DNA from 2 places in the Mesorhizobium sp. RCAM 05104 genome. Region 2 is predicted to be linked to the other one. Evidence: predicted binding sites of a transcription regulator. Region 2 holds the regulator's gene; the other holds the start of a gene.
What was found. The regulator PhoB, encoded in region 2, activates phosphate uptake and scavenging genes when phosphate is short. The targets are predictions, from matches to a motif close to TGTCATNNANCTGTCAT.
Positions count from the first base shown of each region.

Region 1: AC56QP_RS29515 (acid phosphatase) is a predicted target of PhoB. The motif match lies at 2,298-2,314, and genes of this name have one in related genera.

Region 1 is NZ_CM185033.1:6,029,026-6,034,075, forward strand. Features, by position in the region: gene add (adenosine deaminase) at 1-851, shown strand, start outside; gene AC56QP_RS29510 (cytochrome-c peroxidase) at 924-2,156, opposite strand; gene AC56QP_RS29515 (acid phosphatase) at 2,402-3,940, shown strand; gene AC56QP_RS29520 (DUF922 domain-containing Zn-dependent protease) at 3,972-4,568, opposite strand; gene AC56QP_RS29525 (hypothetical protein) at 4,679-5,050, shown strand, end outside.
Region 2 is NZ_CM185033.1:4,424,281-4,429,330, forward strand. Features, by position in the region: gene pstS (phosphate ABC transporter substrate-binding protein PstS) at 1-27, shown strand, start outside; gene pstC (phosphate ABC transporter permease subunit PstC) at 93-1,076, shown strand; gene pstA (phosphate ABC transporter permease PstA) at 1,080-1,931, shown strand; gene pstB (phosphate ABC transporter ATP-binding protein PstB) at 1,928-2,731, shown strand; gene phoU (phosphate signaling complex protein PhoU) at 2,757-3,464, shown strand; gene phoB (phosphate regulon transcriptional regulator PhoB) at 3,484-4,173, shown strand; gene AC56QP_RS21700 (agmatinase) at 4,187-5,050, opposite strand, start outside.

The DNA.
Region 1 (5,050 bases), 1.6 Mb from region 2:
ACCTCAAGAGCTTCCTCGAGATGCTCGACTGGTTGTGCGGCACATTCCGGACGCGCGAGCAACTCGCCACCACGGCCTACAAGTTCGCGCAGCGCATGGGCCGAAGCGGCGTGCGTTACGCCGACGTCATCGTCAACCCGACGCACTGGCCGCATTGGCACAAGAACATCCCCCGGATGATCGACGCATTCGATGCGGGTTTCGCGGCCGCCGAGCAGGACGGACACCCGCCGGTCGGACTTTGCGTCAGCCTGCTTCGCACCCAGTCGGCGGCGGAAGCGATCGAACTGGTGGAGTTGCTGAGCGCGATCAGGCACAAGCGCGTCGTTGCCCTGTCGATCGACGGCAACGAAGCGGCTGCCGGCCGCACCGGACCGCGCTTCGCCGAGGCGTTTCGCCGTGCCGGCGCGGCGGGCCTGCGGCGCACCGTCCATGCGGGCGAGTCGAGCGGCCCGGAAGGTGTTCGCGACGCGATCGAGCTGCTGGCCGCCGACCGTATCGACCACGGCGTGCGGTCGATCGAGGACCCGGAGCTCGTCGACTTGCTGGCGCGCAAGCGGATTCCCCTGGGCGTCTGTCCGATCTCCAATTTGGCGCTCGGCGTCTATCCGTCGCTTGCCGAACATCCGCTCGACGCCCTTCGCAAGGCCGGTGTCCTCGTCTCGATCAACACCGATGATCCGTCGCTGCTCGACACCACGCTCGAAGCCTCCTATGCCGCCTGCGCCGAGGCCTTCGCCTGGGACAGCGAAACCATCCGCCAGCTCGCCGCGACATCCGTGCATGCGAGCTACGCCGACCCAGCGTTGAAGGCGCGGATCCTGGCCGATCTGGCGGTCTGGCGGAGTTAGGGGGCCGCTACCGGTTCCTGGCCATTCCGGCAGGAAGGTCCTTGCGGTTCTTCCAGCCCAACCGGCAAGGATTCAATTCGCCGGTACCGGCTCGGCCTGCTGGTCCGCGTCCGTCAGCGTCTGCAGGAACGCGACGATGGCATCGATCTCGGGGTCGGTCAGTGCAGGCTTGTCGCTGGGCTTCCCGCCGAAGGGCGGATCCTGGTTGAGATTGGGCCAGTAAGCCTTTGGCAGATCGTCATATTCGCGCACCGTGCCATCGGCGTTTTTCGGGTACCAGCGGCCGGGATCGCTGTCGCGGCTGGCATAGAAGGCGACCGCGTCGCGCAGCGTGTGGAAGTATCCGTTGTGGAAGAAGCTCTTTCTCAGCGCGACGTTGCGCAGCGTCGGCGTCTTGAACAGGCCGCAATAGTCCGCCCGGCCGAGGAAGTCGGTGCGCAGCGGTCCGCACAGGCCAAGATCGAAATAAGCGGGGTCGGCATTGGCCGATATGGCCGGGTTGCGCGGCACGGCGACGGCGATCAGGCCATAGTCGGTGAACTGCGGCGGTTCGCCGTCATTGGCGGGTTCGCTCAGATGGCAGCTGGCGCAATTGCCCTTGGTCTCGTCCTCGAACAGCGCGCGGCCGCGCAGTTCCTGCGCCGTGAGCGTCGCCTTGCCGGCGAGGAAGGCGTCGTAGCGGCTGGAGTAGGGATAGAAGTCGGCGGCACTCTGCTCGAAGGTGCCCAGCGCCTCGGCGGCGGCGTCGAAGGCGTCGTCCGGGTGGTCGAACACGTCGTCGCCGAAAGCAGCCTTGAATGCATCGGCATAGGCGGCCCTGCGCAGGGCAACGGTGACGGCGGCGGCGTCCTTGTTGGCCATCTCGAATGGCGACAGCAGCGGGATCTTGGCCTGATCCTTGCCGCGGTCGACGCGGCCGTCCCAGGTCAGGCCGCCGGTCGGGCCGTTGTCGACGCTCTCGTCGCCTTCGTCCTCGGAATCATGGAAATGCTCGGTGAAGGCAGGCACCGCCTGCAGGTAGCGAAGCGAAGGCACGGCGCGCAACCCCGGCCGGTCGAGACGCGGCCCGCCCATCTCGACCGGTGCCGCCGAGGCCGGGCCGAAGGCATGATGCGGGTCATGGCAGGACGAGCAGGCCTGTTTGCCCGAGGCAGACAGTGACGGATCGAAGAACATTTTACGGCCAAGCGCCGTCAGGGCCTGCGCCCTGGCGAAGGCATCGGCCCGCGACATCGGCCCGGGATGGACGCTGCCGGTCCCGGCGCGGCCAATGCTTGCCGACAAAATCGCGGCGCTGCCGAGCATCGATGCGGCGATGATGATCCTCTTCCATTGTCCTGCCGCCATGTCGTCCGGTCCGCCTTTTCGCCCGGGACTTAAGGCCGCACTGCTACGGATTCATGACCGGTCTGCCCGCTCACGCAACCGTGTTCGCAGGCAAGGCAAATGTCACAAAGGTGACAAGGCACCGATCTAACGTTTTCATCCATGGCTCGTCGAGCGACCATGCATTGCCCCTCCAGCCATCCCCCAAGCCACGAGGCAACCCGATGACGACGCTGAAGTTCCTTACCTCGCTTTGCCTCGCCGGCACGGCGCTGGCCTCCGTTCCGGTCACCGCTTCCGCAGCGCCCCCCAACTACGACAAGATCGACACCGTCGTCGTCATCTATGCCGAGAATCGCAGCTTCGATAATCTCTATGGCGGCTTTCCCGGCGCCAACGGCCTGGCCAATCTGTCGTCCGGCCAGGTGCGCCAGCTCGACCGCGACGGCAAGCCGCTCGCCGAGCTGCCGCCGGCCTGGGGCGGCCTGACCGCCAAGGGGGTGACGCCGCCGGTGACCGAGGAGCAGTCGGCGCACCTGGCCAATGCCAGCTTCGCCATCGACGATCCCAAGGGCTTCAACGAACAGACCTCGGTGATCACGCGCGATCTCTGGCACCGTTTCTACCAGGAGCAGATGCAGATCGATGGCGGCCACAACGACAAGTTCGTCGCCTGGGCCGATTCAGGCAGCCTGGTGATGGGCCATTATGACGGCTCCGGTTTGCCGATGTGGGCGGTGGCCAGGAAATACGTGCTCGCCGACAATTTCTTCCAGGGCGCCTTCGGCGGCTCCTTCCTCAACCATTTCATGCTCGCTTGCGCCTGCGTGCCAGTCTATCCCAATGCCGATACGAGCCCGGTAAAGGGCCAGATCGCCGTCGTCGAGGCCGACGGCACGACGCTGAAGGTCGCCGACAACTCGCCGGCCTCGGCGCTTGGCGGCGCGCCGAAATTCGTCAATGACGGCGCCATCACGCCCGACTTCCATGCCGTCAACACCATGCAGCCGCCCTATCAGCCGAGCAACAACAAGCCGGCCGCGGGCGGCGATCCGGCCTTGGCCGATCCGTCCGCGGCGAGCACGCTGCCGCCGCAGCACGACATCACCATCGGCGACCTGCTGTCGCTGAAGGGCGTCGGCTGGGCCTGGTATGCCGGCGCCTGGCAGGCAACGCTCGACGGCAAGAACGCGACGCCGGTGCCGAACTTCCAGTTCCACCACCAACCGTTCAACTACTTCGCGGCTTACGCGCCTGGCACCGCCGCGCGGGTCGAGCATTTGCGGGATGGCGGCATGGACGGCGCTGCGTTCATCAAGGACATAGACGACGGCAAGCTGCCGGCCGTCACCTTCTACAAGCCGCAGGGCAACCTCAACGAACATGGTGGCTATGCCGATGTGGCAAGCGGCGACCAGCATCTCGCCGATGTCGTCTCGCATCTCGAGAAAAGCCCGCAATGGAGCCACATGCTGGTGGTCGTCACCTATGACGAGAATGGCGGCTTCTGGGACCATGTCGCGCCGCCGAAGGCCGACCGCTGGGGGCCGGGCAACCGCATCCCCGCCTTCATCATCTCGCCCTATGCGAAGATGGGTACCGTCGACCACACGCAATATGACACGACGTCGATCCTGCGCTTCATCACGGCGCGCTACGACCTGCCGGTGCTTCCCGGCATCGTCGCCCGCGACAAGGCACTGCGCAACAACGACCAGCCGCCGATGGGGGATCTCTCCGCCGCGCTCGACCTTAGCCGGTAGGGGCCGGGCGGGCCCTTGGCACGATGTGTTTCTAGCCGCCATTCACCAGGGCGAGAATGAGCTTCTGGAGATTGCCGCCCTGGCCGAACTCGACGCGATCGAAATCGCGGCTGGCCTGCCGCTGCGCCTGCGACAGTTCGGACAGCCGCTTGGTCATCTCGACCCGGATCTTGCTGCATTTGGGATCGTCGGCAACGCTGAGGCCAACGGTCGCCGCCTCGATCTTGCGCACCATGTCGACGATGGTCTCGCCATGCACCTTCTCGTGGGCGCTGACGCCGGCGATGAAAACCTCCCAGTTCTTCTGGATGGCTGGCGGCAGGGGCGCGGACGGGCTGGGCAAGGTGTAGGTGATGATGAGCTTCGGCCTCGCCGACACCAGCACGCAGGCTTCGGCTCGTGCCTGATAGTCCCTGGTCCAGGTCAGCTTGAAATTGGTGTGGGCGATGGCACGGACGACACCGAGCTTGGGGCCGTTCTCGCCGATCGATTGATAGAGCTCCGGCCCGGACTGGCCTGATATGGCGTAGGTCTCGACCTTCTCGACCGGCTTCCAGTCGGCACGGGCGGCGAGCGGCAAGGCCAGCAGGGCGGCCAGCAACAGACACAGACGAACACAGGCTCTCAACACCGCTCTCCGCGAAATCAGGACGACCCTGCCGCAGCGGGCAATGCCATCGGAAGACTTTTGCTATATGCTGCCAAGGGGTGAGGCCGCAAATGGGGAGGGGGAAAATCATGAGAGCGAACTGTCTCATAGTCGCCGGTGCGGTGGCGGCGCTGCAGGCCGCGCAGCCGGCGCTTGCCGCGTCGTGCAGCGGCTGGAGCGCGAAGATGGAGGAAGACGAGGGCGGCAAGGTGCTGACCGCTTCGGTCTGCGGCGGGCCGAAAGGCGATGCGCATCTGATGCTGGTCTGTTTCGACACGCCGGTGCTGAGCTACGACCTCGGCACCGCCGGCCAACAGTTGGAGCCCGGCATCAGCGGCTCGTTCGACTTCAAGGCCGACGGCAAGACGGTGGCGAAAACGCTGCAGCTGGAGGCCATGTACAACTATTTCACGGTGGACCTGGCCCGGGCCGATCCGCTGCTGGACCTGCTGCGTTCGAAG
Region 2 (5,050 bases):
GGCAAGCCCGTCTACGCCGGCGAGTAACATCCTCCAAAGGAGCGCCGCGCCGCGGCGCTCCTTTTTCCTCAACACAAAGAGCCGAGCTTCACATGAGCGCTGTCCAGGAAGCCTTGCCAGCCATTCGAGGTTCGCGCGATGCCACCGTCAGGCGGTTCGCGTTGACCGACGCGATCTTCCACGGGCTTACCCGCGCCGCCGCCATATTGGTGCTGGTCCTGCTCGGCGGTGTCGCGATCTCGCTGTTTGCCGGTTCCTGGCAGGCGCTGTCGACCTTCGGCTTCTCCTTCCTGACCAGTGAAAGCTGGAATCCGGTCACCGAAAAATTCGGCGCGCTGGCGCCGATCTACGGCACCATCGTCACCTCGGCGATCGCCATCCTGATCGCCGTTCCGCTCGGCATCGGCATTGCCATCTTCCTCACCGAACTTTGCCCGCGGCCGCTTCGGCGGCCGATCGGCATGGCGGTGGAACTGCTCGCCGGCATCCCGTCGATCATCTACGGCATCTGGGGCCTGTTCGTGCTGGCGCCGTTCCTGCAGACGACCGTGCAGCCCTTCATCATCGGCGCGTTCCACGGCATTCCCGGCCTCAACAGCCTGTTTGCCGGCCCGCCTTACGGCATCGGCCTTTTGACCTCGTCGCTGATCCTGGCCATCATGGTGCTGCCCTTCATCACCTCGATCACCAAGGACGTCTTCGACACGGTGCCGCCGGTGCTGAAGGAATCCGCCTACGGCATTGGCTGCACGACCTGGGAAGTGACCCGCCGCGTTGTCATTCCCTACACAAGGATCGGCATCATGGGCGGCGTCATGCTTGGTCTCGGCCGCGCGCTCGGCGAAACCATGGCGGTGACCTTCGTCATCGGCAACGCGCATCGGATCAGCACCTCGCTGTTCGCACCGGCGACCACGATCTCCGCGACCATCGCCAATGAATTCACCGAAGCCGTCGGCGATCTCTACACGTCTTCGCTGGTGGCGCTCGGCCTGATCCTGTTCGTCATCACCTTCCTGATCCTTGCCATCGCACGCTACATGCTGATGCGCATCGACGCCCGCACGGGAGCCTGACCGATGTCGACAGCCTCATCGCTTCACCAGAGCCGCAAGAGGAAGAATGCCGTGATGATGACGCTGTGCGTCATCGCCGCGGGCATCGGACTTGCCTGGCTGGCGCTCATCCTCGGCGCGCTGGTCTACAAGGGCACCGCCGGCCTGTCCCTCGACGTCTTCACGCAGATGACGCCGCCACCCGGCGACGCCGGTGGGTTGCTCAACGCCATCTACGGCAGCGTGGTGATGACGGTCATCGCCGTCATCGTCGGCACGCCAATCGGCGTGCTTGCAGGAACCTACATGGCCGAATACGGCCGCTTCTCAAAACTCACCACGGTGGTGCGTTTCATCAACGACATCCTGCTGTCGGCGCCGTCGATCATCATCGGCCTGTTCGTCTACGAACTGATGGTGCGGCCGATGGGGCATTTCTCGGCCCTTGCCGGTTCTGTCGCACTCGCCATCCTGGTCATTCCGGTCGTCGTGCGCACCACCGAAGACATGCTCAACCTGGTGCCGAACGCCTTGCGCGAAGCCGGCACCGCGATCGGCGCGCCGCGCTGGGTTGTCATCAAGTCGGTGGCCTACCGCGCCGCTCTTTCCGGTATCGTCACAGGCATATTGCTGTCGATCGCCCGTATTTCGGGCGAGACCGCGCCACTGCTCTTTACAGCGCTCAACAACCAGTTCTGGTCGAGCAATCTCAACGCGCCGATGGCCAGCCTGCCGGTGACCATCTTCCAGTTCGCTCTCAGTCCTTACGAGGAATGGCAGCAACTGGCCTGGACCGGCGCACTCATAATCACATTGACGGTTCTCGCGCTCAGCATCTTTGCTCGCAGCCTGACCGGACGCAGAGAGGACAAATGAGTCAGATGTTGTCTCCAGACATGACGATCGCCGCCGAGGCAACCGCCAAAGCCAAGATCGAGGTCAAGAACCTCAACTTTTACTACGGTCAGAGCAAGGCGCTCAAGGGTATCACCCTGTCGCTGCCCGAGCGCAGCGTCACCGCCTTCATCGGGCCCTCGGGCTGCGGAAAGTCGACGCTGCTGCGCGTCTTCAACCGCATCTACGAGCTCTACCCGAAACAGACCGCCGAGGGCCAGGTGCTGCTCGACGGTCAGAATATCCTTGACCGGTCGCAGGATCTCAACCTGCTGCGGACCAAGATCGGCATGGTGTTCCAGAAGCCGACGCCATTTCCGATGTCGATCTATGAGAACATCGCTTTCGGCGTCAGGCTCTATGAGAAGATCAGCAAGTCCGAGATGGACGGCCGTGTCGAGCAGGCGCTCAAGCGCGCCGCGCTGTGGACCGAGGTCAAGGACAAGCTCAACGCCAGCGGCCTCAGTCTTTCGGGCGGCCAGCAGCAGCGGCTCTGCATCGCCCGCACCGTGGCGGTGAAGCCGGAAGTCATCCTGCTCGACGAGCCGGCTTCGGCGCTCGATCCGCTGTCGACCGCCAAGATCGAAGAGCTGATCGACGAGTTGCAGGCCGACTACACGATCGTCATCGTCACCCACAACATGCAGCAGGCGGCACGCGTCTCGAAGCAGACCGCCTTCATGTATCTGGGCGAACTGGTCGAATTCGACCGCACCGAGAAGATCTTCACGTCGCCCCGCGAGAAGCGCACGCAGGACTACATCACCGGCCGCTTCGGCTGAGCTCAGACATACGAGGACTAAGATCATGGGCGAACATACAGTCGCTTCTTTCGACGAGGATCTCGGACAGATCAGCAGGCTCATCAGCGATATGGGCGATCTCGCCGGCTCGATGGTCGGCGGCGCGACCAAGGCGCTTTTGAATTCCGACAACGCCCTGGCACAGCGCGTTGTCTCCGACGACGCGATCATGGACGCGCGCCAGCGCGAACTCGACGACCGCGCCATCACATTGATCGCCAAGCGTCAGCCGATGGCCGACGATCTGCGCCATGTCGTCGGTTCGATCCGCATGGCCGGCGACCTCGAACGCATCGGCGATCTTGCCAAGAACATAGCCAAACGCGTCGGCACCGTTGGCCTCAGCGTCACGCCTCGCGACCTTTCGCACTCGATCGATGCGATGGCGCAACTGGTGCTGATCCAGGTGCAGGGTGTGATCGAGGAATATGCCGCCGCCGACGCGGCGGCGCTGGCCAAGCTCAGGAACGACGACGAACGCATCGACGTCAAGTACACGTCCGTGTTCCGCGAACTCCTGACCTACATGATGGAGGATCCGCGCAACATCACCGCGTGCACGCATCTGTTGTTCTGCGCCAAGAACCTCGAACGCATCGGCGATCACGTGACCAACATCGCCGAGAATGCGTATTATGTTTTGACCGGCACGCAGCTGCCCGCCAATCGCCCGAAGCAGGACGAGACGGCAATGTCCGCGCCGGCGGCATGACGACAGGGGTGAGCAGCCGATGATCGCGCCACGCATCATGGTGGTGGAGGACGAGGAGCCGCTGGGTGTGCTGCTCCGCTACAATCTGGAGTCAGAGGGTTACCAGGTCGAGGTGGTGACGCGCGGCGACGAGGCCGAGATCCGGCTGCAGGAGAACGTCCCCGACCTTCTGGTGCTGGACTGGATGGTGCCGGCGGTTTCCGGCATCGAACTCTGCCGGCGGCTGAGAATGCGCCCCGAGACCGAGCGGCTGCCGATAATCATGCTGACCGCGCGTGGCGAGGAGAGCGATCGCGTGCGCGGCCTTTCGACAGGCGCCGACGATTATCTGGTCAAGCCGTTCTCGACACCGGAGTTCATGGCCAGGGTCAAGGCGCTGCTGCGCCGCGCCAAGCCGGAAGTGCTGTCCAGCGTGCTCAAGGTTGGCGACATCGTGCTCGATCGTGAGTCGCACCGGGTCTATCGCAAGAAGAGCGAGATCCGGCTCGGACCGACCGAATTCCGCCTGCTGGAATTCATGATGCGCCACCCTGGCCGCGTCTTCTCGCGCAGCCAGCTGCTCGACAATGTCTGGGGCGAGACAATCTATATCGACGAGCGCACGGTGGACGTGCATGTCGGCCGGTTGCGCAAGGCGGTCAACAATGGCCGCATGCCCGATGTCATCCGCACGATCCGCGGGGCGGGTTACGCGATCAGGGAAGACTAGGGACAGTCCGGGCTCAAACCTGCCGGACGACGGTGCCGATCACATTGACGAGAAGGCGCGCCGCGGTCAGGGCCGACAGGCTGTCAATGTCGGCGGGAGGATAGAGTTCGACAAGGTCGAATCCCGCGATCCTGGCCCGCCTGCCGAGGCCCGCGATCAGATCGATCACCTGGGTGTAGGTGAGGCCGCCGGGCGAACGCGCCGCCACGCCCGGCATGATGCCGGGATCGAGGCCGTCGCAGTCGAGGGTTACGACGACCCGCGCCCCTTCCGGAATATGCCGGAGAGCGGCTTCGACGCCCTGGGCGTGAACCTCGCGGGCCGTTACAAGGCGGCTGCCATAGCGCCGTGCCGCTTCGATTTCGGTGAGGCGCGCGCTGCCAACGCCACGGATGCCGACCTGCACGATGCCGGCGACATGCGGCATCTCGCTCGCGCGGCGCATCGGGTTCGAATAGCCGTAGCGCTCGCCATGCACCTCGTCGCGCCAGTCGATATGGGCGTCGATCTGCAGGATCCAGACCGGCCCGTGATCCGCAAAGCCGGCGAGGAAGGGGATGGGCACGGAATCGTCGCCGCCGAGCAGGATCGGTACGGCCGGCAATGCCAGAACCTGACGCGTTTTCGCCTGGATTCGAGCCCTGTTGCCGGTATTGTCATGCATGGTGGTCGGGATGTCGCCGGTGTCGATGCAGCAGACCGGCTTGCCGTCGAACAGCGGGCCGCCGAGATCGAAATCCCAGTGCTCGACGAGCGTGGCATCGCCCTGACTCGCAACGCGGATGGCGTCGGCGGCCAAGGCATAGCCGCGGCTGTCCTCGCCGGGATAGGTGCTGCCGTGGCCGGCTCCGAAGATCACCGCGCGCGGGATACGGCC